2 regions of the Thioalkalivibrio sp. ALE22 genome follow, and region 2 is predicted to be linked to the other one. Evidence: predicted binding sites of a transcription regulator. Region 2 holds the regulator's gene; the other holds the start of a gene.

Region 1 (11,714 bases), on a different contig from region 2:
CTTCCAGCTGGGTGTTCCGTGACGCCGAGGCCAGCTTGGTGACGCGCACGCCCAGCAGTCGCAGCGGTTGACCCAGGTCGATCCGGCGCAAGCAGCCACGGGACGCGGCCAGAATCGCCTGAGGGTCGTCCGTCCACGTGTCCAGCGTAAGGTCGCGAGTAACCGTGCGGAAATCGCTATAGCGCAACTTGATCCCGATCGTCCGGCCCAAGTAGCCCTTGCTACGGAGATCCCCGGCAACCCGTTCGCATAGGGCCACCAGGATGCGAGTCAGCTCGTCCCGATCCGCCCGTGGATGCAGGTCCCGCTCGAAGGTGGACTCTCGGCTGATGGATTTAGGCTCCCGCTCGGTGACTACGGGGCTGTCGTCCCGGCCATGGGCCGCCTCGTGCAGCCACCAGGCATAGGTCTCGCCAAAATGCTGGCGCAACCGATACAGATCGGCCTTCGCCAAATCGCCAATCGAAACGATCCCCAGCGCTTTAAGGCGCTCGGTCGCGTTTGGCCCTATACCGTTCACCTTCCCCACCCCCAGCGCCCAGATGCGCGCCTCGAGGTCGCCTTCGCCCAGCACCGTCATCCCCGCCGGCTTCTCCAGATCCGAGGCGATCTTGGCCAGCAGCTTGTTCGCGGCCAGGCCGATGGAACAAGACAGCCCCGTCTCGGCCTGCACCGCATCGCGAATCCCTCGCGCCGTCACCACCGGATCGCCCTTCACGTCGGTCAGATCGATGAACAGCTCGTCGATGCCGCGATCCTCGACCTTATCGGCCCGCGCCCGGACCGCCTGCTTGAACTGGTGCGAATAGGCCCGATAGGCATCGAAATCCGCCGGCAACAAAACCGCATCCGGCGCCAGCTGCCCCGCCTTCATCAGCCCCATCCCGGAATGCACCCCGAACGCCCGCGCCTCGTAGGTCGCCGTCGTCACCACGCCGCGCCCTCGATAATCGCCGAGCCGTTCGAACCGATACCGCCCATCTGCCCCTCGCTCCGGCACGGAGAGACGTCGCCCGCCGATCACCGCGGGCCGCCCCCGTAGCTCCGGATAGCGCAGCAGATCCACGGATGCATAAAACGCATCCATATCGAGATGAGCGATGGTTCTCACGGAATGCCAATCAGACCCGGACTCGGCTTTAAGGCACGCAGCACGCTGCGCGCCCTGAAGGGGCAGTCTAACAGCCAGCATCCCGACCACACCGATGAATTACCGCCCCATCCCACCCTACTGTGGGAGGCCAGCCTCTGGCCGAGGGGCATGGCTGGCGCTGGATCGACCAGAGGGCTGGCCTCCCACAACAGAGAAAGAGGACACCCATCTTCTTCCTAGATATCGGAAGAGGAGACCCATCTTGTTCACATGCCGCCACAGGCCCCTTCTCCGGTAGGAGCCCAGCCCTCTGGGCGATGGGGCGCTGGACATGCCCGATCGGCGAGAAGGCTCGCCTCCTACAGTAGGGAGGCTTCAGCCTCGGTGACGAACAGGCGCAAGCGCTTTGGGGCGGCATCGTCGTTTCGGTGATGGCTGGCTTCTCGCGCAGCTCGCTGACGGAACCTGCGGGGATCAGGGGCTTACCTTTGGATTTCGCGGGCCGGTGCTTGTCTTTTGCCGCTGCCTCGGCCAGAGGACCGACCTGAGCTGTTGAGCGCGCACCGCGCTGTGGTAGCTGTCTCTACGAATAGTCCCATCAAGGGGCCACTTATAGCCCGTAATGGTGACACGCCCAACGCCGTGGCCTATCCGACGTCAGGATGCGTCAAGTCGGTTGTTGCGCCACCGCCGGTCCTGCGGCACCCTCGCGAGACGGTCGCCCCTGGCGGGCGCGTTTCCATCGGTATCCTCCGAGCGAAGGCCATGAGTGAAGCGACAATGACGGCGGTGGCCCGGCAGCGACTGCTGCTTCAGGGGCAACTGTCGACCGCCCTGGCGCGGCTTGTGGGCCCCTGCGCCGAGAGGTGGGGCGATCGTGAGGCCCTCGAGCAGCGACTCGCCGTGGCCCTGGGCGCGCTGCCGTCCTGCAAGTACCTCTATGTGCTCGATCCGCGCGCTCACCAGGTGACCGCCAACGTATCCCCGGAAGGCCCCTTGCCGGACCAGGCCGGACGGGATCGCAGCACCCGGCCCTACATGGCCGATGCCCTGGCGGGTGCCGAATTCTCCATGTCGTCGGCCTACATCAGCCGCAATCGGCGCCGCCCTACCCTGACGGCCGTGCAACGGCTGACCCAAAGCGACGGCACACTGCTGGGGTTTCTGGGGGCGGACTTCGACCTGCGGGAGCTGCCCCTGACCCGCGACCTCTATCAGCAGCCGGACCAATGGATGCAGCTGAAGGGGGATCCAGCGATCCGCGGGGGCCTGTTCAACCAGCATCGGGTGGACAGCCCGCTCGACACCCGGATCGACGAGGTACTGGATCTCCTGACCGAGCTGGTGGCCGCCCACGGCGTATTCCACGGCAAGCTGCATTTCTCCAGTTCCCGGGCCACCTTGTGGCTGCGCGACGACCCGTTCCGCTACCGCTTGCTGGACTACGAGGACCTCACGGATCCCGGGATCTGTCTCGCCTATCCCCAGCGGTCCTACCCCGAGGAGGCCTTACTCTCCACGGATCAGGTCGCAGCGGTGTTCCGTACCTTCCGCGAGCTGCGCTTCATGGACGACACGATCTACCTGCGCTCCGGGTCCCTCAATATCTTCAACGGCATGGTTGGCCTCAACTTCTCCTGTGATGGGTCCCACTACATGAGCGGGCAGGAGTTTCTCGCCAAACGCCTGGACTTCTGGCTGGGCTCCGGAGAAGAGCACGAACGCCCGTAACCCCTCGGTGCCTGGATGTCTGCCTTCGGATTGACCCCACATCGCCCCGAGCGGAGAGACGGCGAAGCGTGAGGAAGTGGGCGCCCTTCTCCTTCCACGCGCCACACCGTCATCCCGGCCGGAGCAAAGCGCAGAGCCGGGATCTCTGGCGTCCGCCCCGGCCCCGGAGCCCGAGTTCCCGAATAACCGCTGTGCGTTTCCGGAATGACCGCCTGTTCGGAACTTCGCCTGCAAGCAGGCTCCTACGGGGGTTGGTGGTCTGGATCGATGAGTGGCCGCTATATGCTGCTGGCGCGCTGGCTGGCATCCTGACCGGCGGTCGTACTGGCAGGTCTCGCCACCACCAGACAGGAGGCGCGAGCCCCGTGGGTGGCGAGCACGGTCCATTCCTCGACCACCAGCCCGGCCGCCGCCAGCTGGGCACGGAGATCCGCCTCGTAGGTCACCTGCCCGAAATCGATGGTAGTGAGCCGTCGCAGCAGGGGCTTGAGGCGCTCCATCCAGCGCGCAGGCCGGCGCTGGATGGTTTGCGTGAACAGGAAGCGGCCACCCGGTCGAAGCTGGCCGGTGGCGTGGCGCAGGGCCTGCTCCGGATGGGGCAACAGCATGAAGCTCGCGGAGAAATACACCACATCGTAGGGACCCCCCTGGTGGTCGTAGACCGACTCCTGCCGCACCTCGACGCGCTCACTCAGTGGCGATGCCAACAGACGCCGGCGCGCGCGCCGGACGTAGTCCCCGTCGATATCGATCCCGGTCACGTGCAAGCCCTTGTGCGCAACGCGCGCGGCGTTGGCCAGAAGCGCCCCGCCCGTACCGATGCCGACATCCAGTACCCGGGCCCCGTCGGGGATGCGCTCCAGGGCCTCCGCATACCAGCGGGCGGTCATCCGGAGGATCAGGAAGTCGTAGATTGCGCTTCGCATGGCGTATCCGATAAGGGGCCGATGATCACTGACTCGATGCGGATGACGAGGGATGACTTGCTCGCGACGGTCCCCGTATGTCCCGGCTCAATCCTCGCGCGCCAGGCTGCGCAGGTAGCGCTCCTGGTCGGGGCTCTCGATCGCACCGGGGCGGGCCTTGCGCACCGTCTGAATGGCCTCGTCCGGCGTGTATCCGCGTTCAATGAGCGTAAGGGCCGCGATGGTCCCCGCGCGACCCTGCCCGCCACCACAATGAAAGGCCACGCGCTCCCCCGCCCGCAGCCACTGATGGATGCGGGGCCCGACGTCTCCCCAGCCTGTTTCCCAGGGACGGTCCGGGGCGGCCATGTCCCCGATCGGCAGGTGCACCCAGCGCATGCCGGCTGCCTGGACGCTTGCGCCCAGGTCCGGCACCCCGAGCCCCGTCAGCTCGCGGTTCTGGTTCAGGGTCACGACTGTCCCCGCGCCCCAGTCCCGCAGGGCCACAAGATCCGCCTGAACATCCCGCGGCCCGCAGACCCGTTCATTCGGGCGTTTTCCAGGGCAGCGGGTCATGCCAATGGCCCCGCCCTCGGGAAGCGGAATACTGCCGATATCGAGAACGGGCGAATCGGTGCGTGGCGGGTTCACAAGGCGCTCCAGCGCGTCGGGAATGTCCCCTCAGTGTAGCGCCACTGCAGGCGGTGAGGTGCATTCCGGGACCCTCCGCGCGGGCCCGGTTTCTTGCGTGCGCCGCTGTACTGTTTTTATATACAGTATATGGAAGACACCCCGCCCCCTCAGCCCGCAAGCCCGGCGTATGCCGAGTTGACGAGCGTCAGCAACTTCTCGTTCCTGCGCGGGGCCTCGCACCCGGAGGAGCTGGTCGAGCGGGCCCAGGCGCTGGGCTATCGCGCGCTGGCGCTGACCGATACCGCCTCGCTGGCCGGCGTGGTCCGCGCCCACGCGGCGGCGAAGGACTGCGGGTTGCACCTGATCCTGGGGGCGACCTTCCGGCTGACACACGGCCCCGCCCTGACCCTGCTGGTGCGTAATGCGGCGGGCTATGCCGCGCTGTGCCGTCTGATCACCCGGGCGCGCGGGGCGGCGGACAAGGGGCACTACCACCTGACGCAAGCGGACCTCGACGCCCTGCCCGCCGAGGCCCGTACCGGCTGGCACGTCCTGCTGCGCATCGAGCCCGAGATCGCGGAGCCGACGCTCGCCGAAACGGCCCGCTGGCTGGCCGGGTGGGCCGTGCCGGACCAGGCCTATCTGGCGGTCAGCCAGTTGCGCACGCCGGAGGACGCCCCACTCGCGACCCGCGCACGGCAGCTCGCCGAGGCGATGGGGCTCCCGATCGTCGCCTGCGGCGATGTGCACATGCACGCTCGCGGCCGGCGTGCCCTGCAGGACGTGCTGACCGCGCTGCGCCTGCGCACCACGGTTGCCGAGGCGGCCCCGGCGCGCTTCCCCAACGGCGAGCGCTGCCTGCGCCCGCGCGACGACCTGGCCACGCTGTATCCCGCCGCCTGGCTCGCAGCCAGTGTGCGGATCGCACAGGACTGCGACTTCTCGCTGGACGCGGTCACCTACCGCTACCCGACCGATCCCCTGCCCCGGGACACGAGCCCGGCCACCTACCTGCGCGAGGCGACCCTGAAGGGCGCGCGCGGGCGCTGGCCCGACGGCATCCCGCCGAAGGTGTCCGAACAGATCGAGCGCGAGCTCGGGATCATCGCGCAGCTCGGCTACGAGCCCTACTTCCTGACGGTCTACGACATCGTGCGCTTTGCGCGCGGGCGCGGGATCCTGTGCCAGGGGCGCGGCTCGGCGGCGAATTCCGCCGTTTGTTATGCCCTCGGCATCACGGCGGTGGATCCCTCGCGCTCCAGCATGCTGTTCGAGCGCTTCATCTCCGCCGAGCGTGGCGAGCCGCCGGATATCGACGTCGACTTCGAGCACGAGCGCCGCGAGGAGGTGATCCAGTACATCTACCAGCGCTACGGCCGCGAGCGCGCGGCGCTGGCCTGTACGGTAATCCGCTACCGCCGGCGCAGCGCCCTGCGCGACGTCGGCCGCGCCCTGGGCATCTCGCGCGCGCGGCTGGATGCGCTGACCGCCAACCTCGCCTGGTGGGACGACGGCATCCCCGCCGAGCGCCTGCGCGAGGTCGGGCTGGACCCGGATGGCGCCCTGGCCCGGCAGTGGCAGACGCTGACCGCCGAACTGCTGGGCTTCCCCCGCCACCTGTCGCAGCACACCGGCGGTTTCGTGATCGCAGAGGGCCGGCTGGACGAGCTGGTGCCCATCGAGAACGCGGCGATGCCGGAGCGCTCGGTGATCCAGTGGGACAAGGACGACCTCGACGCGGTGGGGCTGTTGAAGATCGACGTGCTGGCGCTGGGCATGCTCTCCTGCGTGCGCCGCGCGCTGGAGCTGATGGCGCGCCACCGGGGCCGCGACTGGGGCCTGGCCGACATCCCGGCCGAGGACCCGGCGGTCTACCGCATGCTGCAGAAGGCCGACACCCTGGGCGTGTTCCAGATCGAGTCGCGCGCGCAGATGAGCATGCTGCCGCGCCTGAAACCGGCGAACTTCTACGACCTGGTGATCGAGATCGCCATCGTGCGCCCCGGCCCGATCCAGGGCGAGATGGTGCACCCGTACCTGAAGCGCCGCGCTCACCCGGAGCGGGTGCGCTACCCGAACGAAGAGGTGAAGCGTGTACTCGGGCGCACGCTGGGTGTACCGATCTTCCAGGAGCAGGTGATCGAGCTGGCGATGGTCGCGGCCGGCTTCTCCGCCGGCGAGGCGGACGGGCTGCGCCGTGCGATCGGGGCCTGGCGCCGCACCGGCCAGCTCGCGCGCTACCGCGAGCGCCTGATGAAGGGCATGCGTGAACGCGGCTATCCGGAGAAATTCGCCGAACAGCTGTACAAGCAGATCCTTGGCTTTGGCGAATACGGCTTCCCCGAGTCGCACTCGGCCAGCTTTGCGCTGATCACCTGGGTCTCGTCCTGGCTCAAGTGCCACGAACCGGCGATCTTTGCCTGCGCGCTGCTGAACAGCCAGCCGATGGGCTTCTACGCCCCGGCGCAGATCGTCGCCGACGCGCGCCGCCACGGCGTGGAGGTGCGGCCGGTGGATGTGCGCTGCAGTGACTGGGACTGCACGGTGGAGCCCGTGGCCGGGAGCGACGCGCTGGCCCTGCGCCTGGGCCTGAACCGGGTCGGCGGGCTCGCGCAGGCCGTGGCCGAGCGGGTCGTCGCCGCGCGCGCCGAACGGCCGTTCGCGGACGTGCCGGATCTGGTCGCCCGCGCCGCCCTGACCCGCGCCCAGGCCAACCGCCTGGCCCGCGCCGACGCCCTGAAGGGCCTGGCCGGCAACCGCCACCAGGCGCGCTGGGCGACCGAGGCGGTGGAGGAACCCCTGCCCCTGTTCGCCGACGCCCCGGCCGAGACGGTGCGCGAGGCCGACGTGACCCCGCTGCTGCCGCGCCCGGATGCGGTGGACGACCTGGTGCAGGACTACGCCACCCAGGGCCTGAGCCTGGGCCCGCACCCGCTGGCGCTGATGCGCCCGTTCCTGGAGCAAAGACGTTTACCCACCGCCGCCCGGCTACTGGAACGCCCCGGGCACCCGGGTGCCCGCTATGCCGGGATCGTCATTACCCGCCAGCGGCCGGGCTCGGCCAACGGCACGGTGTTCCTGACCCTGGAGGATGAGAGCGGCACACTGAACCTGATCGTCTGGCCGGACCGGGTGGAGCGCTTTCGCGCCGAGGTCCTGCACGGCCGCCTGCTGGAGGCCCACGGGGAATGGCAGTACAGCGAGGGCGTCGGCCACCTGATCGTGCAGCGCCTGATCGACCGCAGCGCCTGGCTGGGCGAGCTGACCACCCGCTCCCGCGACTTCGGCTGAACCGGCATTCGTCATTGGCGCAGCGACTAAAGGGCCAGGGCCTTATTCACCACGAAGCTCACGAAGGCACGAAGGAAAACCACAGAGCACACGGAGTCCACCGAGAATTCCCGGGATGCATCGCTGAATCGATCACGCGAAACGGCCCTGGTTGGACAGGCGTGATCTCTCGGCCTGTTATCCCCGGCTCGCGAAATACCTCAGCCAGCGCGGCCGGAAATGTGGCCGATGCGCTGGGTGAGTTTTTCCCAGGCGCCCTCCAGGGCGGCCAGCGGGTCGCGGCGGCGCAGGGCCCGGCGCGAGTGTATCCACTGGCCGGTCGGCCCGGCCGGTTCGGTATCGTGCGCGGCCTCGATGATGCCCGCGACGACGGCGAACTGGTTGTACTCCTCCAGCACGCGACGCCGGGCCTCGAGGATATGCGGCAGCCGCTGTTCGTATTCGTTGTCGCGGATCGCGCGGCGAATGCGCTCGGCCGTCCCTTCGACATCGTCGATGTCGATGGCAATGAAGCTCTCCGGCGGGAAGTAGTCCGCGGCATTCGGCGCGCCGTAGTAGAACGGCAGCGTGGCGCCGAGGAAGGCGTCCGCCAGCTTCTCGGTCCAGTGATGCGGCCCCACGTAGTTCTCCACCGCGACGTGATAGCGGTAGGCATCCAGGCATTCGGCCTTGTCGTCCAGCGGCTGTACGCCCTTGCCGAAGATCTCCAGCTCCGGCAGTTGGGCCTTCAGCGCCCAGGTGAAGTCGTAGCGCCGCCGATGCAGGGTGTGCCGCTGGCGCTTGGCCGAGCACATGGTGGCGATGTCGCGGGTCTTTTCCAGCGGCGGGTTCGCCCGCATGTCGTTGTACGGCCGTTCACCCTGACTGCCGAAGCCGTAGTACCAGATCATCCCCTGCTGGGAATGGATGCGCCGCCGGTGCTTGAGCGCCCATTCCGGGTGCGAGGTCAGTACCCGGCCGAACTGGCGCGTAAAGCGCCGGCCGTAGGACTTGATCGAGGGCGGCTCCATGGTCACCAGCAGGGTGCGCTCGGCGCCACAGGCGAGGCGTTCGCTGTAATGCCGGTTGCGCCCGGTGTTGGACGGGAATTCGTCGTACACCACCAGCCAGTCGTACTCGGTGGCCTGCGGGTCGAAGGTGAACTCGCAACGCCCCCAGCGCGCCTCGCCGTCCGGCAACTGGTGACGCCAGATCGCCTCGCGCATCGTCGACAGGAACTTGACCCGGATCCGGTCCGTCGGCGAATCGCTCACCGGTTGGCTCCGCCGTGTTCCAGGAACTCGGCATAGGCCCCGGCCAGCCCTTCGTCGAGCCCGATGCGGGCCTTCCAGCCCAGCGCCCCGAGGCGCGACACATCCAGCTGCTTGCGCGGGGTGCCATCCGGCTTCGAGCGGTCAAAGCGCAGCTCGCCCCGGAAGCCGACGACGCCGGCCACCCGCTGCGCCAGTTCGGCAATGGTCAGATCCTCGCCCGTGCCCACGTTGATGTGGCTCAGCATCGGCTCGGTGTGCTCCGCGTACGTGGTCTGGTCGAGGTTCATCACGTGCACGCAGGCCCCCGCCATGTCATCCACATGCAGGAACTCGCGGCGCGGGGTCCCGCTGCCCCAGACGGTCACGTAATCGGCGCCGGCCTGTTTCGCCTCGTGAAAGCGCCGGATCAGTCCGGGGATCACGTGGCTGTTCTCCGGGTGGTAGTTGTCGCCCGGGCCGTAGAGGTTGGTCGGCATGACCGAGCGGTAGTCCGTGCCGTACTGCCGGTTGTAGCTCTCGCACAGCTTGATGCCGGCGATCTTGGCGATGGCGTAGGGCTCGTTGGTCGGCTCCAGCGGCCCGGTCAGCAGGGCCGCCTCGGCGATCGGCTGCGGAGCCTCGCGCGGGTAGATGCAGCTGGAGCCAAGAAACAGAAGCCGCCGTACGCCGGCGCCGTGGGCGGCGTGAATCACGTTGGTCTGGATCGCCAGGTTGTCGCGGATGAACTCGGCCGGATAGGTGTTGTTGGCGTGAATCCCGCCCACCTTCGCCGCCGCCAGGTACACCTGGTCCGGGCGTTCCACGCGCATGAACGCCTCCACCGCGGCCTGATCGGTCAGATCGAGCTCGGCGTGGGTGCGGGTCAGCAGCTCCACGCCCGGCCAGTCCTCGAGCTGGCGGCAGATGGCGCTGCCCACCATCCCCCGATGCCCGGCGACGAAGACGCGCTGCGGCTTACTCATGGCGGCTCAGGGTGCGGTAGCCGTGGTCGCGCACCAGCTCGTCGCGTTCGGCGCTTCTGAGGTCTTCGCGCACCATCTCGGCCACCAGTTCCTCGAAGCGGATGCGCGGTTCCCAGCCCAGCCCGCGCCTGGCCTTGCTGGCATCCCCCAGCAGGGTCTCGACCTCGGTGGGCCGGAAATAGCGCGGGTCCACCGACACAATGCAGCGGCCCTTGTCGTCAAAGCCCTGCTCGTCCACGCCCTCGCCGCGCCATTCGATGCGCATGCCCAGCTCATGGGCCGCGGCGTCGACGAAGTCGCGTACGCTGTGCTGTTCGCCAGTGGCGATCACGTAGTCGTCCGGGGTGTCCTGCTGCAGCATCAGCCACTGCATCTCGACGTAGTCGCGGGCATGGCCCCAGTCGCGCTTTGCGTCCAGGTTGCCGAGGTACAGCCGCTCCTGCAGCCCGAGTTTGATGCGTGCGAGGGCGCGGGTGATCTTGCGGGTGACGAAGGTCTCGCCGCGCACCGGGGATTCGTGGTTGAACAGGATGCCGTTGCAGGCGTACATGCCGTAGGCCTCGCGGTAGTTGACCACAATCCAGTAGGCATACAGCTTGGCCACCGCATAGGGGCTGCGCGGGTAAAACGGGGTGGTTTCGTCCTGCGGCGTGGCCTGCACCTTGCCATAGAGCTCCGAGGTGCTCGCCTGGTAGAAGCGCGTGGTCTGCTCCATGCCGAGGATGCGGATCGCCTCCAGCAGGCGCAGGGTGCCCAGGGCATCCGAGTTGGCGGTGTATTCCGGCTCCTCGAAGGAGACCGCCACGTGCGACTGCGCGGCCAGGTTGTAGATCTCGTCCGGCTGCACCTGCTGGATGATGCGGATCAGGCAGGTGGAGTCGGTCAGATCGCCGTGGTGGAGGATGAAGCGGCGATCGCTCTCGTGCGGGTCCTGATACAGGTGGTCGATGCGATCGGTATTGAACAGCGAGGAACGACGCTTGATGCCGTGTACCTCGTAGCCCTTGTCCAGCAGAAACTCGGCCAGGTAGGCCCCGTCCTGTCCGGTGATCCCGGTGATCAATGCCACTTTGGCCATATCGACTCCCGCTGCCGGGCGGCGTGCGCCCCACGCCCCGCCCAAAACGCGGGATCATACCATTCCCGCCCCCGGCGGCACGTGCTTCAGGCGCGCCCGTAGACGTCCTCCAGGCGCACGATGTCGTCCTCGCCCAGATAACTGCCGGACTGCACCTCGATCAGCTCCAGCGGCAGCGCGCCGGGATTCTCCAGGCAGTGCACCTGCCCGATCGGGATGAAGGTCGACTCGTTCTCGGTGACCAGGTAGTTCTGTTCGCCGTTGGTGACGCGCGCGGTACCGCTGACGACCACCCAGTGTTCCGCCCGGTGGTGATGCATCTGCAGCGACAGGCGCGCGCCGGGATTCACGGTGATGCGCTTGACCTGATAGCGCGACCCGGTATCGATGGATTCATAGCAGCCCCAGGGCCGGTACACCACGGTGTGGTCCACGTGCTCGCTACGGTCGGCCGCCTGCAGGCGTTCGACGATGCGCTTGACGTCCTGCACCCGGTCGCGGTCGGCCACCAGCACGGCGTCGCGGGTGGCCACTACCGCCAGATTGCGCAGCCCGATGCCCGCGACCAGCAGACCATCGGCATCGACCACGCAGCCCTCGCTGTCTTCCAGCAGGCAGTCCCCGCGCAGGGTGTTGCCCTGCTCGTCCACGCCCCGCACCCCCGCCAGGGCCGACCACGAGCCGATGTCACTCCAGCCAGCCGCCAGCGGCGTGACGGCGGCGTGCTCGGTCCGCTCCATCACGGCATAGTCGACCGAGATATGGGGG
Region 2 (11,714 bases):
CTCGGTGCCGGACTCCATCGCGTGCTCGTCGAAGTGGCTGACCTTCACCTCCACTCCGCGCTCGGCCTGCATCGCGGCGGTCAGGGCCTCGACCGCACCGTGACCCTCGCCCTGCAGGCGCGACTCGCGCCCGGGCGGGCCCATGGTCGCGTCCAGGCGCACCACCGGGCCTTCCTTCTCGATCTCGTAGCGCACCAGATCCCAGCCGGCGACCGGCGTCAGGTAATGCTGCTCGAACAGCTCGTGGATGCGCTTTGACGAGACCTCGATCTGCGAGGCCTCGGCATCCTTCTGCACGATGCGGGCGAACTCGATCGCCAGCCAGCGCGGCACCTCGATACCGTAATCGCGTTCCAGCACATGCGCCACGCCGCCCTTGCCGGACTGGCTGTTGATGCGCACGACCTCCTCGTAGCGCCGGCCCAGATCGCCCGGATCGATCGGCAGGTAGGGCACGTTCCAGTGGCCGCCCTGCTCCTTGTAGTGCGCCAGGCCCTTGCGGATCGCATCCTGGTGGCTGCCGGAGAAGGCGGTATAGACCAATTCGCCCGCCCACGGATGGCGCGGGTGGATGGGCATGTCGGTGCACTCCTTGTACACCTCCATCAGCCGTTCCATATCGGACAGGTCGATGGTCGGGTCGATCCCCTGCGAATACAGGTTCATGCCGACGGTGACCAGGTCCATGTTGCCGGTGCGCTCGCCGTTGCCGAACAGCGTGCCTTCCAGGCGGTCGGCCCCGGCCAGCAGGCCCAGCTCGGCCGCGGCCACGCCGGTGCCGCGGTCGTTGTGCGTATGCAGCGACACGCAGAAGTGCTCGCGGTACTGCACGTGGTCGCAGAACCACTCGACCTGATCGGCGAAGACATTCGGCGTGGCCGACTCGACCGTGGCCGGCAGGTTGATCACCACCTTCTGGCCCTGATCCGGGCGCCAGATCGCGTTCACCGCATCCACGACCTCGACCGCGTAGTCCAGCTCGGTGGTGGAGAAGCTCTCCGGCGAGTACTGGAAGATCCAGTCCGTCTGCGGGTATTGCGCCGCATAGTCACGCACCCAGCGCGCGCCGTTCTCGGCGATGCCGCGGATGCCGGCGCGGTCCATGCGGAACACCTGCTCGCGCTGCGCCGGGTTGGTGGAGTTGTACACGTGCACCACCGCGCGCGGTGCGCCCTCCAGCGCCGCGAAGGTCTTCTGGATCAGATCCTCGCGCGCCTGCGTCAGCACCTGGATATACACGCCCTCGGGGATGCGGTCTTCGTCGATCAGGCGGCGGGTGAAGTCGTAGTCGATCTGCGAGGCAGAGGGGAACCCGATCTCAATCTCGGTCAGGCCGATATCCACCAGCACCTCGAAGAAGCGCATCTTCTGCTCGACGCTCATCGGGTGCACCAGCGCCTGGTTGCCGTCGCGCAGGTCCACCGCGCAGAAACGCGGCGCAACCGTGGTGCGCTTCGCCGGCCAGCGGCGATCCGCCTTGTCGATCGGCGGGAACGGGGCATATTTGGTGTGATCGAAGGCCATGGTGCGCATCTCCTGTAAGGGCGCGGCCCGGGCCGTACAATCGGCCGCCGCGCTGAGGATTTCTGTCTGTGCATTATCCTAACGCATTCATCCGGGCATAACCTTGCGTTTTTCCCTATCAAGGCCTTAGGAGGGATCTATCATTGCGCATTAATGCTCAATATGCGCAATAATCCACCTATGAAACCGCAACCGCACTCACTGGACCGCTATGACCGCCGCATCCTCGAAATCCTGCAGGAGGACGCGAGCCTGTCGAACCAGGCCCTGGCCGAACGCGTCGGACTCAGTCCCTCCCCCTGCCTGCGCCGCGTCCGCGCGCTGGAGCAGGCCGGTATCCTGCTGCGCCGCGTGGCGCTGCTGGACCGGCGCCGCCTGGGGCTGGAACTGACCGCCCTGATCCACATCGGCATGGACCGCCACACCCCGGAACGCTTCGCACATTTCGAGGAGACCGTGGCCGGCTACCCCGAGGTGCAGCACTGCTACCTGATCACCGGCCAGTCCGCCGACTACATGCTGCAGGTCGTGGTCCCCGACATGGACGCCTACCAGGACTTCCTGCTGCGGCGCATCACCCGCCTGGAGGGCGTGGACAGCGTGCACTCCAGCTTCGTCCTGCGCCGCGTCGTCGACCGCACCGCCCTGCCACTCGACTACACCCCCACCTGAAACGTCTTAAAACCCAGGGCAAATTCACCACGAAGCGCACGAAGGCACGAAGAAGTTCAAGGGCGATTCACAGGAAGGCTGGAAGGTTAGAAGGCTTTGATGGTGAAGCGTGATGGCAGGCAGACATATGGGGAGCGCTGACTGAATCGTACGCCCCTAAAGTGGCCGCTTCCCAGCATTGCCCTGGTAGCGCCCGTCATGGCCCCTCTATCTTCCAGCCTTCTCTTCTTCCTGTAGACCGTTTTTGACCTGGATCTTGACCTTCTTCGTGCCTTCGTGGGCTTCGTGGTGAATCCGCCCTTGCCCTGCGGCGAGCCCTCCGGATACTGTATATATAGACAGATACCGGAGGGCGCCTTGTGTCGCTTACTGAACGCCAGCAGGCCATCCTCGACTACATCACCGAGACCGTCGCCAACCAGGGCACGGCACCGACCCGCAGCGAGATCGCCCGGGCCTTCGGCTTTCGCTCACCCTACGCGGCCGAGTGCCACCTGAAGGCGCTGGCAAAAAAGGGCGCCATCGAACTGCTGGGCGGCACCTCCCGCGGCATCCGCCTGCCGGGCGCGGTGCGCAGCACACCGCGCGAGCTGCCCCTGGTCGGGCGCGTCGCCGCCGGACTGCCCATCCTTGCCACCGAACACATCGAGCGCCACTACCGGGTCGACGACGCCCTGTTCCGTGCCCACCCCGACTACCTCCTGCGCGTGCATGGCGAGAGCATGCGCGACGCCGGCATCCTCGACGGCGACCTGCTGGCCGTGCGCCAGACCCCGGAGGCCCGGCCCGGTCAGATCGTGGTTGCCCGCATCGAGGACGAGGTCACCGTAAAGCGCTTCGCGCAGGACGGCCCGCGGGTGCGCCTGCTCCCGGAGAACCCCGACTTCGCCCCCATCGAGATCGACCTGGAGCGCCAGGAACTGGCCATCGAGGGGGTCGGCGTGGGCGTTCTGCGCGATCTCGACCCCCAGGCCTGAGTTATGGGCGCGCTGGATACCCTGCTCGACCATCCGGCCCTCTGGCGCGGACGCAGCGCCACCCCGGCCCCGGATGCCCCGGTCTGGCCCAGCGGCCACGCGGAACTCGACCGGGCCCTGGGCGGGGGCTGGCCACGCGGCCAGCTGGTCGAACTGCTGGGCGCCCCGTTCGGCTGCGGCGAGACCCGGCTGCTGGTCCCCATGCTGACCGCCTGCGGCCAGGACGACTACTGGATCGCGGTGATCGCGCCACCGGCTACCCCCTGGCTGCCGGGCTGGCAGACCCTGGGCATCCCGCCGGAGCGGGTACTGCTGATCCACACCGAGCACGATCGCGACACCCTTTGGGCCGGCGAGCAGTGTCTGCGCGACCCGGCCTTCGGCGTGCTGCTCGCCTGGCTGCGCCGTCCCGTGGAGACAGCCCTGCTGCGCCGGCTACGCCTGGCCGCCAGCGAGAGCCGGGCCTGCGCCGTCCTGTACCGGCCGCCGGACGCCGCGGCCCAGCCCTCGCCGGCCCATCAGCGCCTGCGCTGGCAGGCCGCGGCCACCGGCCTGGAACTGCACTGCCTGAAGGGGGCCGGCCACTGGGCCCGCTCCGGCCAGCCTCTGTGGATTCCCGAAGCACCGGGGGCCTGAAATGGGCCAGCCCGCCCGCCCCGCGCGCGCAGCCACACCCCCCGAACCTGCCCGGCAGCAACTGAGCCTGCTGCCGGCGGCGCCCGCCCCCGCGCCCACTCCCCGGCCACCGGAGGCACGCCCCGCCAGTGCCACCCGGGCGCGGCGGGAACACTGGATGGCCATCGAGCTGCCGCACCTCGCGCTGGAGTCCCTGGCCCGGGCGGGACCGGAGCCGGAGCGATTGCAGCGCCCCCTGCTGGTGGTGACGTCCCGCGCGGCACCCCGGGTGCACACCGCCAACCGTGCGGCGCGGCGCGCCGGTGCGCGACCCGGCATGGCGCTGGGGGATGCGCTGGCCGTGCTGGATACCCCGGAACTGGTCGAACATGACCCGGACGCCCTGCGGACCCAGCTGGAGATGCTGGCCGGCGTACTGCTGCGGTTCTCCGACCATGTGCACCCGGAACCGGAGGTCCACCGTATCCTGGTGGAGGTCGGACGCAGCCGCCGCCTGTTCGGCGGCCTGGAGGCGTTGCGCCAGCAGGCGCAGGACACCCTGGCCGGCCTGGGTTTCCATCCCCGCATCGGGCTGGGGCGCAGCCCCGCCGCCGCGCGCCTGCTGGCGCACCTGCGCAACCCCGCGATCGCGGAGGACCCCGAGAGCCTGCGCCGACTGCTGACACCCGTGCCGCTGGAGGCCCTGCCGCTGGCCGACGCCACCCGCGAAGGCCTGCGCGCCTTGGGCCTGCGCCAGCTGGGCGACCTGCTGCGCCTGTCACGCGCCGAGCTGGCCCGGCGCCACGGACCGGAACTGCTGGACCTGCTGGATCACCTGCTGGCCCGACGCGTGGAGACCCTGCCCCGCTTTGCGCCACCTCCGGTGCTGGATTTGCCCCTGCGCCTGGAGCACGAGATCCACGCCACCACGGCCCTGGCCTTCCCGCTCAAACGGCTGCTGCGCCAGGCCGAGGCCCAGTTGCGCGGCCTGAACCGCAGCCTGCAGGGGATGACCCTGGAACTGACACATCGCGAGGCGCGCACCCGGCTGACGCTGGAACGCGGACAGCCGGGCATGCGCGCCGACGAATGGCTACCCCTGTGGCAGACTCGTCTGGAGCGCGAAACCCTGCCGGAGGCCGTCATCGGCCTGCGCCTGCGGGCATCCCGCCTGCTGGATCCCCCGGACCGGGGCGACAGCCTGCTGGCCGGGGACCCGGCGAGCACGCCACCGGCGGATCAGCTGCCCGCGGTCCTGGCCCGACTGCGCGCCCGCCTGGGCGAGCCGGCGGTCACCCGCCTGGTCAACCGCCGCACCCCAAGGCCGGAGGAGGCCCAGGGATCACGCCACGATCTCGCCGTTACTCCGGCCCCGGTCGCCCCGACACCGGGCCAGCGCACCGTCGGGGCGGCCCTGTGGCTGCAGGGCCCCGACCCCGCCACCCCGCCCGACCAGCCGCAATGGCTGGGGCGGCTGGAAGACGGCTGGTGGGACCATGGCCAGGATGCACGGCGCGACTACGCCCGGGCACTCGATCGCCAGGGCCGCCGGCTCTGGCTGTATCGCTGCCTGCGCAGTGGCCAGTGGTATCGCCAGGGTTACTGGGGCTGAATCCGCGCCGGATACGCCCACCGCCCCCGTCCGTCAGCGGTGGTACTCGCCCGCCCGCTCCGGCTGGTACTCGACCTCCACGATGCGCACATGCATCTGCCCGCCACCCGGGCGCGGCCACTCGATCTCGTCCCCCTCGGAAAGCCCCAGCAGGGCGCTGCCCACCGGCGCCAGGATCGACAGCGTGCCGCCGCTTTCATCCACGTCCCGCGGGTACACCAGCGTCATCGAGAATTCCTCGCCGGACTCGGTCACCCGGAACCGGACCTTCGAGTTCATCGTCACCACCGCACCCGGGATCTCGTGCGAATCCACCACATCCGCGCGGTCCAGCTCGGCCTCCAGATCGGCCTTGCCCGGAAAGGCATCCTCCGGCAGCGATTCCAGCAGCTTGTCCAGACGCTCCATGTCCGTGGTGGAGACGATGATCTTCGGCTTGTTCACGTTCACACTCCAAATACACGACGCGCCCCAGAGAGACGCGCCAGAGAAGAAAATTCAGGGATTTTCCGGAAACCGGGAAACGAAATTCGAGATTAGCCAAGTCTCGACGAAAAAGCGATCCAGCCAATCACGGCACTGCAATACCGATCCGCCCGCACGCTCCCTACCGGCCCTCGCCGTCCCGCCAGGCCGCATAGCCGCCGCGCAGCACATGCGCCTCGATCCCCATCGCCCGCAGGCTGTCCGCCACCAGCTGTGAACGCCCGCGGCCTCCGCAGAACACCACCACGGGCTGCTGGGGGTCCTGCATGTGGGATTCGATACTGGCCTCCAGCTTGGGCCGGGGGATATTCACCGCGCCTTCGATACTGCCCTCGGCCGTCTCCTCCTGCTGGCGCACATCCACCAGCAGAAAGGACCGCCCCGCCTGGCGCCAGTCTTCCAGTTCCGCGGGGTCCAGATGCGGCAGCTTTGCTTCCAGTTCGGCGATGCGTTTGTCGAAAAGACTCACTGTCAGCGGCTCCGATGAATACCCATGCACAGCATTCTACCGCCTCGGCAGAAGCAGGACCCTCACAGGGACGGGCGCAGCAGGAGCGGGGCGATACGCAGCGAAAACAACGCAAGCCCGACAAATGCGGCCACAGCACCGACTGCAGTCAGCATCGCAACCCCCAGAATCCAGCCCAGGCCCATGCCCAGCACGGCCAGATGCACCAGGACCTGCGGTGCCCAGGCCCACAGCCAGCCGCTGGCGATCGGGTGCCCGGTGAAGCGCGGCAGCATGTGCTCGCCCAGCCCCATGATCAGCAGCAGCAGAAAGCCCAGGGTAAAGCCGTGCAGCGCCGCCGGGCGAGCCGCGCCCTCCAGGAAGAAGCCCCCCAGCGGCAGGGCCGCCCCCGCGATCAGCAGCCAGGCCATCGCCCCCAGCACCGAGGCCCGGCTGGAGGCCGACAGCCCAAGCCCCACATGCCGCGCCGCCTTCTGCGTACGCTCCGGCGCCGCGCCCACCAGTTCGGTGGCGGACGTGCGATCCAGCAGACCGATGTGCTTGAGCTCGCCATCGACCACCACGGCCGGGATGGAGCGAACACGCAGCCGCGTGGCCAGCTCGCGGCCTTCCGGCTGACCCATGTCGACCACCGCAAAGTCGATCTGTTTGTCCTCGGCCACCTGACGCCAGATGCGCTCGGCATCGTGGCAGGAGGCACACCATTCGGATACCAGCAGTTCCACCTTCATGAATCCGTCTCCCCCGGTTCAGTCCGCGCAGCGCATGCAGTGGATGTCGTAGCGGTCGATCCATTGCTTCAGACCGGTGATCGCCTCGGGCCCGGTGTGCAGCCGCTCCAGCGCCTTTTCCGGGTCGTCGGGACGCATCACGACCACCCAGGCATCCGTGTAGGGCGCCACGTTCACCAGCCCCGGGTCCGCCTCCACGGCCGGATTGATGCGCTCGATGGTGCCGTCGAACGGGGTCGGGATGCCGCCCGCCCACTTGCCCGACTCCAGCCGCGCCACCGGCTTGCCCGCGGCACGGTGCGAACCCGGCTTGCGAAAGCGGAAGTACTGCACACGGCCCGCCATGGTCTGCGCCGGATCGGTAATCCCGAGGGTAAAGGTCCCGTCGTCCTCCGGCCGCACCCAGACGTAGTCCAGGTCGTAGAACAGGTCGTCGGGCAATTCGCAACCGTTGTATTCCTCCCGTGCCATGGTTATGCCCCCTTCGGACCGTAGTGGCGCACGGTCAGTGCGATATTCACGGCGAACAGGATCATCGCCCCCCAGGCCATCGCGCCACCCACCGCGACCGTCGCGTTATGGAAGACCAGCCAGCCGGCGACCATCACCCACAGCCCGATGTTGGCCAGCAGGAACTGCGCATGCCCCAGGCGTTCGGAGAACAGGGACCGCCCGGAAAAGCGCGGCAGCACATGCAGCCCCACGCCATAGATCATCATGGTCACGAAGCCCAGCAGCATCAGGTGGCCGTGGATGCGCGGCACGTTGCCCGGGATCAGGCCGGGATGCACCAGCCAGAGGATGCCGAGCAGCCCGCCCAGCAGGGCATAGACCAGGGCCGCGAGGATGAACATCCGGTTTCGAGGGTGCATGCAATGCTCCTTGGCAGGTTTTACCCAGCATACTTTAAGCTATATTCAGTATACATTGATCGAGATCAACACCCGCTCGCGTCCGATCGGTAACAGTCACCCTTCAGGAAAACCCGCCAAGGCCGCAACTGCCATGCATCTGCAACTCCACGAGACCGTCCCCGGATTCCAGCAGCCTGTCGAGCTGCTGCGCGCCTGTCATCGGCGCATCCTCAACTCCCTGGACATCCTCGAGCGTCTGCCCGCCCACCTCGCCGCAAAGGGCGCTGACGAGGAGGCGCGCACCGCGGCGGCTCGGGTCCTGAAATACTTTCACGAGGCTGCCCCCAATCACCACGCGGACGAGGACGAGGATCTGTTCCCCCTCCTCCAGCGGCACTGCGACCACCCCGACAGCCACCCCCAACTGTGCGAATGGCTGGAGCGCCTGAGCGCGGAACATGCCGAGATCGAGGCCGGCTGGGACCGGCTGGAACCGGCCCTGCAGCGAATTGCCGACGGCTCGACCGCGGAACTGACCGGCGCAGAGGCCTGGATCCGGCAATACCGCGTGCATCTCGACCTGGAAGAGCGGGCCGTGCTGCCGTTCGCCGAGCACCTGCTGAGCCCGGAGGAGCGCCACACCATCGGTGCCCGCATGGCCGCAAGGCGCGGGATCGGGAGCGACGATGGCTGACTTCCTGCTCGATCTGCGCGGCTTGGGCGACCATGCCCATACGCGGGCCTATTACACCCTTCGCGAACTGCGGCCGGGCCAGGTCTTCGAGGTCTGGCTGGACCAGGAACCGAAGCTCCTGATGGACGCCGTCGGCCTGCAGCTGCGGCATGCCATCCACTGGCGGGGTCTCGAAAACGGGCCACCGCTGTGGAAGCTCGCGGTGCAGCGCCGCGAGGATGTCGCCCCGGTGGATCTGGTCGACCTGCTGGAGCGCGACCACCTGCGCATCGACCGCCTGTTCGCCAGCGCCCTGCACAAGGTGAACGCCGGCGATCTCGAGGGGGCCGCACCGGATTTCCACGCCTACGTGGATGGCCTGCGCCGCCACGTGGAGGTGGAAAACGAACTGATCGTGCCGCTGCTGGACCTGCCGCGCAGCCCGAACGGCCAGGACCCGACCTCGATCATGCTGCGCGAGCACGACGAGATCCTGGAACAGACCGCGATGCTCGAGCATGAATTCAGCGAAGGGGTCGACGAGGCCTGGGCCGTGGCCCCGTTCTTCGCCCTGATCTCCGGCGCGCTCGCCAAGCACGAGGGCCGCGAGGAGCAGAATCTGTTCCCGCACTGGAGTCGCGCCCTGCGCGAACAACCGGACGCCGCCGCCGAACTGCTGGCGCGGGCGCAGGCCGAACTCGCGAGCCCCTGACCGCTGCATCGCAAGCCCCGCGACACGATCGCTTCAGCGCGCCACAGCGGAGCGATGCGGCGGCGACAGGCGGGCCAGCGCCCAGAGCCCCAGCAACGGGCCAGGCAGCAGCAGCCACAGGACCCACACCCCGCCGTCCGCCCACAGCCAGCTGGTCAGCCAGATCCCCGGCAGGGTCAGGGCAAAGCCAATCGCATTCATCACGCTCAGCGCGGACCCCACCGCGTCCGCCGGCGCACTGTCCGCGGCCAGGGCCGAGAACTGCGGCGAGTCCGCGATCACCGTCAGGCCCCACAGGGCCAGCAGGCCGAACAGCAGCCAGGGCGACTGCCCGGCCAGCAGCGGATACAGCAGGCAGGCCAGGCCCGACGTCGCCAGGGCCACCCGCGCCACGCGCAGACTCCCCAGGCTCCGGCTCAGGCGGCCGCCCCAGACGCAGCCGGCCAACCCCAGCGCGATCACGCCGAAAGCGAGCCAGGGGATCAGCCCGGCATCGGCCTCCAGACGCGACAGCTCGCGCGCCACCAGCAGCGGGACCAGCGTCCAGAAGGCGTACAGTTCCCAGCAATGCCCGAAGTAGCCTCCGGCCACGGCCCGGAAGTCCCGCCGCCGCAATGCACGAAAACCCTTGCCCAGACCCGGTGTGCGCCCCGGAGGTGGCAGGTGGGGCCCATCCCCCAGGCGCACGATCAGCAGTGCCGCCAGCACCGCCAGGAAAGACGCCAGCAGCACCGGGATCGCCCAGGGGAAATCGAGCGTGGCGCCGCGCAGCAGATGCGGCAGCGCGGTGCCCAGAGTCAGCATGCCCAACAGCCAGGACAGGGCCCAGCCCTTGTACTCGGGCGTCCAGGCAATCACCAGCTTCATGCCCAGGGGGTAAACCCCGGCCAGCGCCAGTCCGACCAGGAACCGCGTGAGCAGGGCCATCTCCCAGACACCGGCCAGCAGGATAAACATGGCGTTCAGTCCGGCCCCGGCAACGGCAGAGATCGCGAACAGCCGGCTGGCACGAAAACGGTCCGCCAGGCCGGTCGCGGCCACCGCCAGCGTTCCGGTGATGAAGCCCGTCTGGGTCGCCATGGTCAGCCAGCCAATCTCGGACGGCGACCAGCCAAGCGCCTGCTGCAGCGACAGCCCGACCCCGTTGACCGAAAACCACAGCGACGTGCCGAACAGCTGTGCCGCCACGATCACCAGCAGGGGGTGACGACGAATCCAGTGCGCCGTCACCGTACGCGACCGGTCACAGGCATCGAACCGCCCCGATCAGCGACTCGCGCCACGGATCCAGCGCTTGAGCAGGGCCACCAGCGCGCCCCCGGAGACGAGCCCCAGCAGGTAGATCCCGACGATCAGCAACGCCAGTGGCAGCGTCACATGCAGGGTCAGGAAATTCAGGGTCACCAGTCGCAGGTTCTGGATTGCAAAGATCGCGACCACCGCGACGAACACGATGATCAGCAGGGAGTAGACGTACCGCATGCGACCTCCCGGGTCAGTCGGGCCAAACGCTCAGGTTCGGGCGCCCCGGGGTCAGCGTCAACCGGCACGAGGCGGCGACCTCAAGGGTTTCCCCGAGTGTCGGGATGGCTGCAGTGGTCGCGCAGCGGGCAGCCTTCGCACCGCGGTCGCGGGCGGCAGCGCTCCTTGCCGTGCTCCACGATCAGCGCATGCAGGTCGTTCAGGGCGGCCACATCCGGTCCCAACTCCGTCTCGACGTGGCCACGTAGCTGATCATAGGGGGCCTGCGCCTGCGGGACCTCCAGGCGCTCGAACAGACGCCGCGTGTAGGCATCCACCACGAAGACCGGGCGGTCGAAGGCATACAGCACGATATCGTCGGCCGTCTCCGGGCCCACGCCCTTGACGCCCAGCAACGCCGAGCGCAACTCGGCCGTTTCCAGCGCGGTCAGTCCCTCGACACCGCCGGATGCCTCGAGGAAGCGCAGCAGATGCCGCAGCCGGTCGGCCTTCACGTTGAAGTAGCCACTGGGACGAATCCGCTCGGCCAGTTCTTCCGGGTCAAGCGCCATCAGTCCTTCGGGCGAGAGGGCATCGATGGCGCGCAGGTTGTCCAGGGCCTTCTCGACGTTGGTCCAGCTGGTGTTCTGGGTCAGTACCGCACCGACCATCACCTCGAAGGCGGTATCGGCCGGCCACCATTGCAGGTCACCGTACTCCGCGCGCAGGGCCTCCAGAAGGTCGGGAATCCGCACGTGGCGTTACCGCTGGCGACGCCCGCCCGATTTGCCACCGCCCGCCGGGCGCCCGCCGGAACGACCGCCCGAGGGCTTCGCGCCCCGGCCACCACCGCGACCACCGGGGGATGCCGGCTTGCCCGACTTCTTCGGCGGCGAGGAACTCCAGCCGTCCTCGCGCGCCGCCCGAC

What was found. Region 2 encodes LexA, which represses DNA repair genes until DNA is damaged. Its sites were predicted from a motif close to TACTGTNNATATNNACAGTA; they were not measured.
Region 1: a site for LexA is predicted at 4,489-4,508, ahead of F793_RS0101920 (error-prone DNA polymerase). Genes of this name have one in related genera too.

What each region holds. Positions count from the first base shown of each region.
Region 1 covers NZ_KB906500.1:48,512-60,225, reverse strand. Annotated here, with positions in the region: gene dinB (DNA polymerase IV) at 1-1,111, opposite strand, end outside; gene F793_RS0101935 (PDC sensor domain-containing protein) at 1,874-2,824, shown strand; gene F793_RS0101930 (bifunctional 2-polyprenyl-6-hydroxyphenol methylase/3-demethylubiquinol 3-O-methyltransferase UbiG) at 3,103-3,750, opposite strand; gene F793_RS0101925 (cyclin-dependent kinase inhibitor 3 family protein) at 3,838-4,380, opposite strand; gene F793_RS0101920 (error-prone DNA polymerase) at 4,510-7,653, shown strand; gene F793_RS0101915 (glycosyltransferase family 10 domain-containing protein) at 7,854-8,906, opposite strand; gene F793_RS0101910 (GDP-L-fucose synthase) at 8,903-9,868, opposite strand; gene gmd (GDP-mannose 4,6-dehydratase) at 9,861-10,946, opposite strand; gene F793_RS0101900 (mannose-1-phosphate guanylyltransferase/mannose-6-phosphate isomerase) at 11,033-11,714, opposite strand, start outside.
Region 2 covers NZ_KB906508.1:26,811-38,524, forward strand. Annotated here, with positions in the region: gene F793_RS0110090 (2-isopropylmalate synthase) at 1-1,524, opposite strand, end outside; gene F793_RS0110095 (Lrp/AsnC family transcriptional regulator) at 1,705-2,196, shown strand; gene lexA (transcriptional repressor LexA) at 2,556-3,173, shown strand; gene imuA (translesion DNA synthesis-associated protein ImuA) at 3,177-3,809, shown strand; gene F793_RS0110110 (DNA polymerase Y family protein) at 3,967-5,400, shown strand; gene rnk (nucleoside diphosphate kinase regulator) at 5,434-5,844, opposite strand; gene F793_RS0110120 (rhodanese-like domain-containing protein) at 6,008-6,355, opposite strand; gene F793_RS0110125 (thioredoxin family protein) at 6,418-7,086, opposite strand; gene F793_RS0110130 (glycine cleavage system protein H) at 7,105-7,557, opposite strand; gene F793_RS0110135 (hypothetical protein) at 7,560-7,958, opposite strand; gene F793_RS0110140 (hemerythrin domain-containing protein) at 8,092-8,634, shown strand; gene F793_RS0110145 (hemerythrin domain-containing protein) at 8,627-9,325, shown strand; gene F793_RS0110150 (nitrate/nitrite transporter) at 9,359-10,519, opposite strand; gene F793_RS0110155 (lipopolysaccharide assembly protein LapA domain-containing protein) at 10,592-10,807, opposite strand; gene F793_RS0110160 (endonuclease III domain-containing protein) at 10,888-11,541, opposite strand; gene rluB (23S rRNA pseudouridine(2605) synthase RluB) at 11,548-11,714, opposite strand, start outside.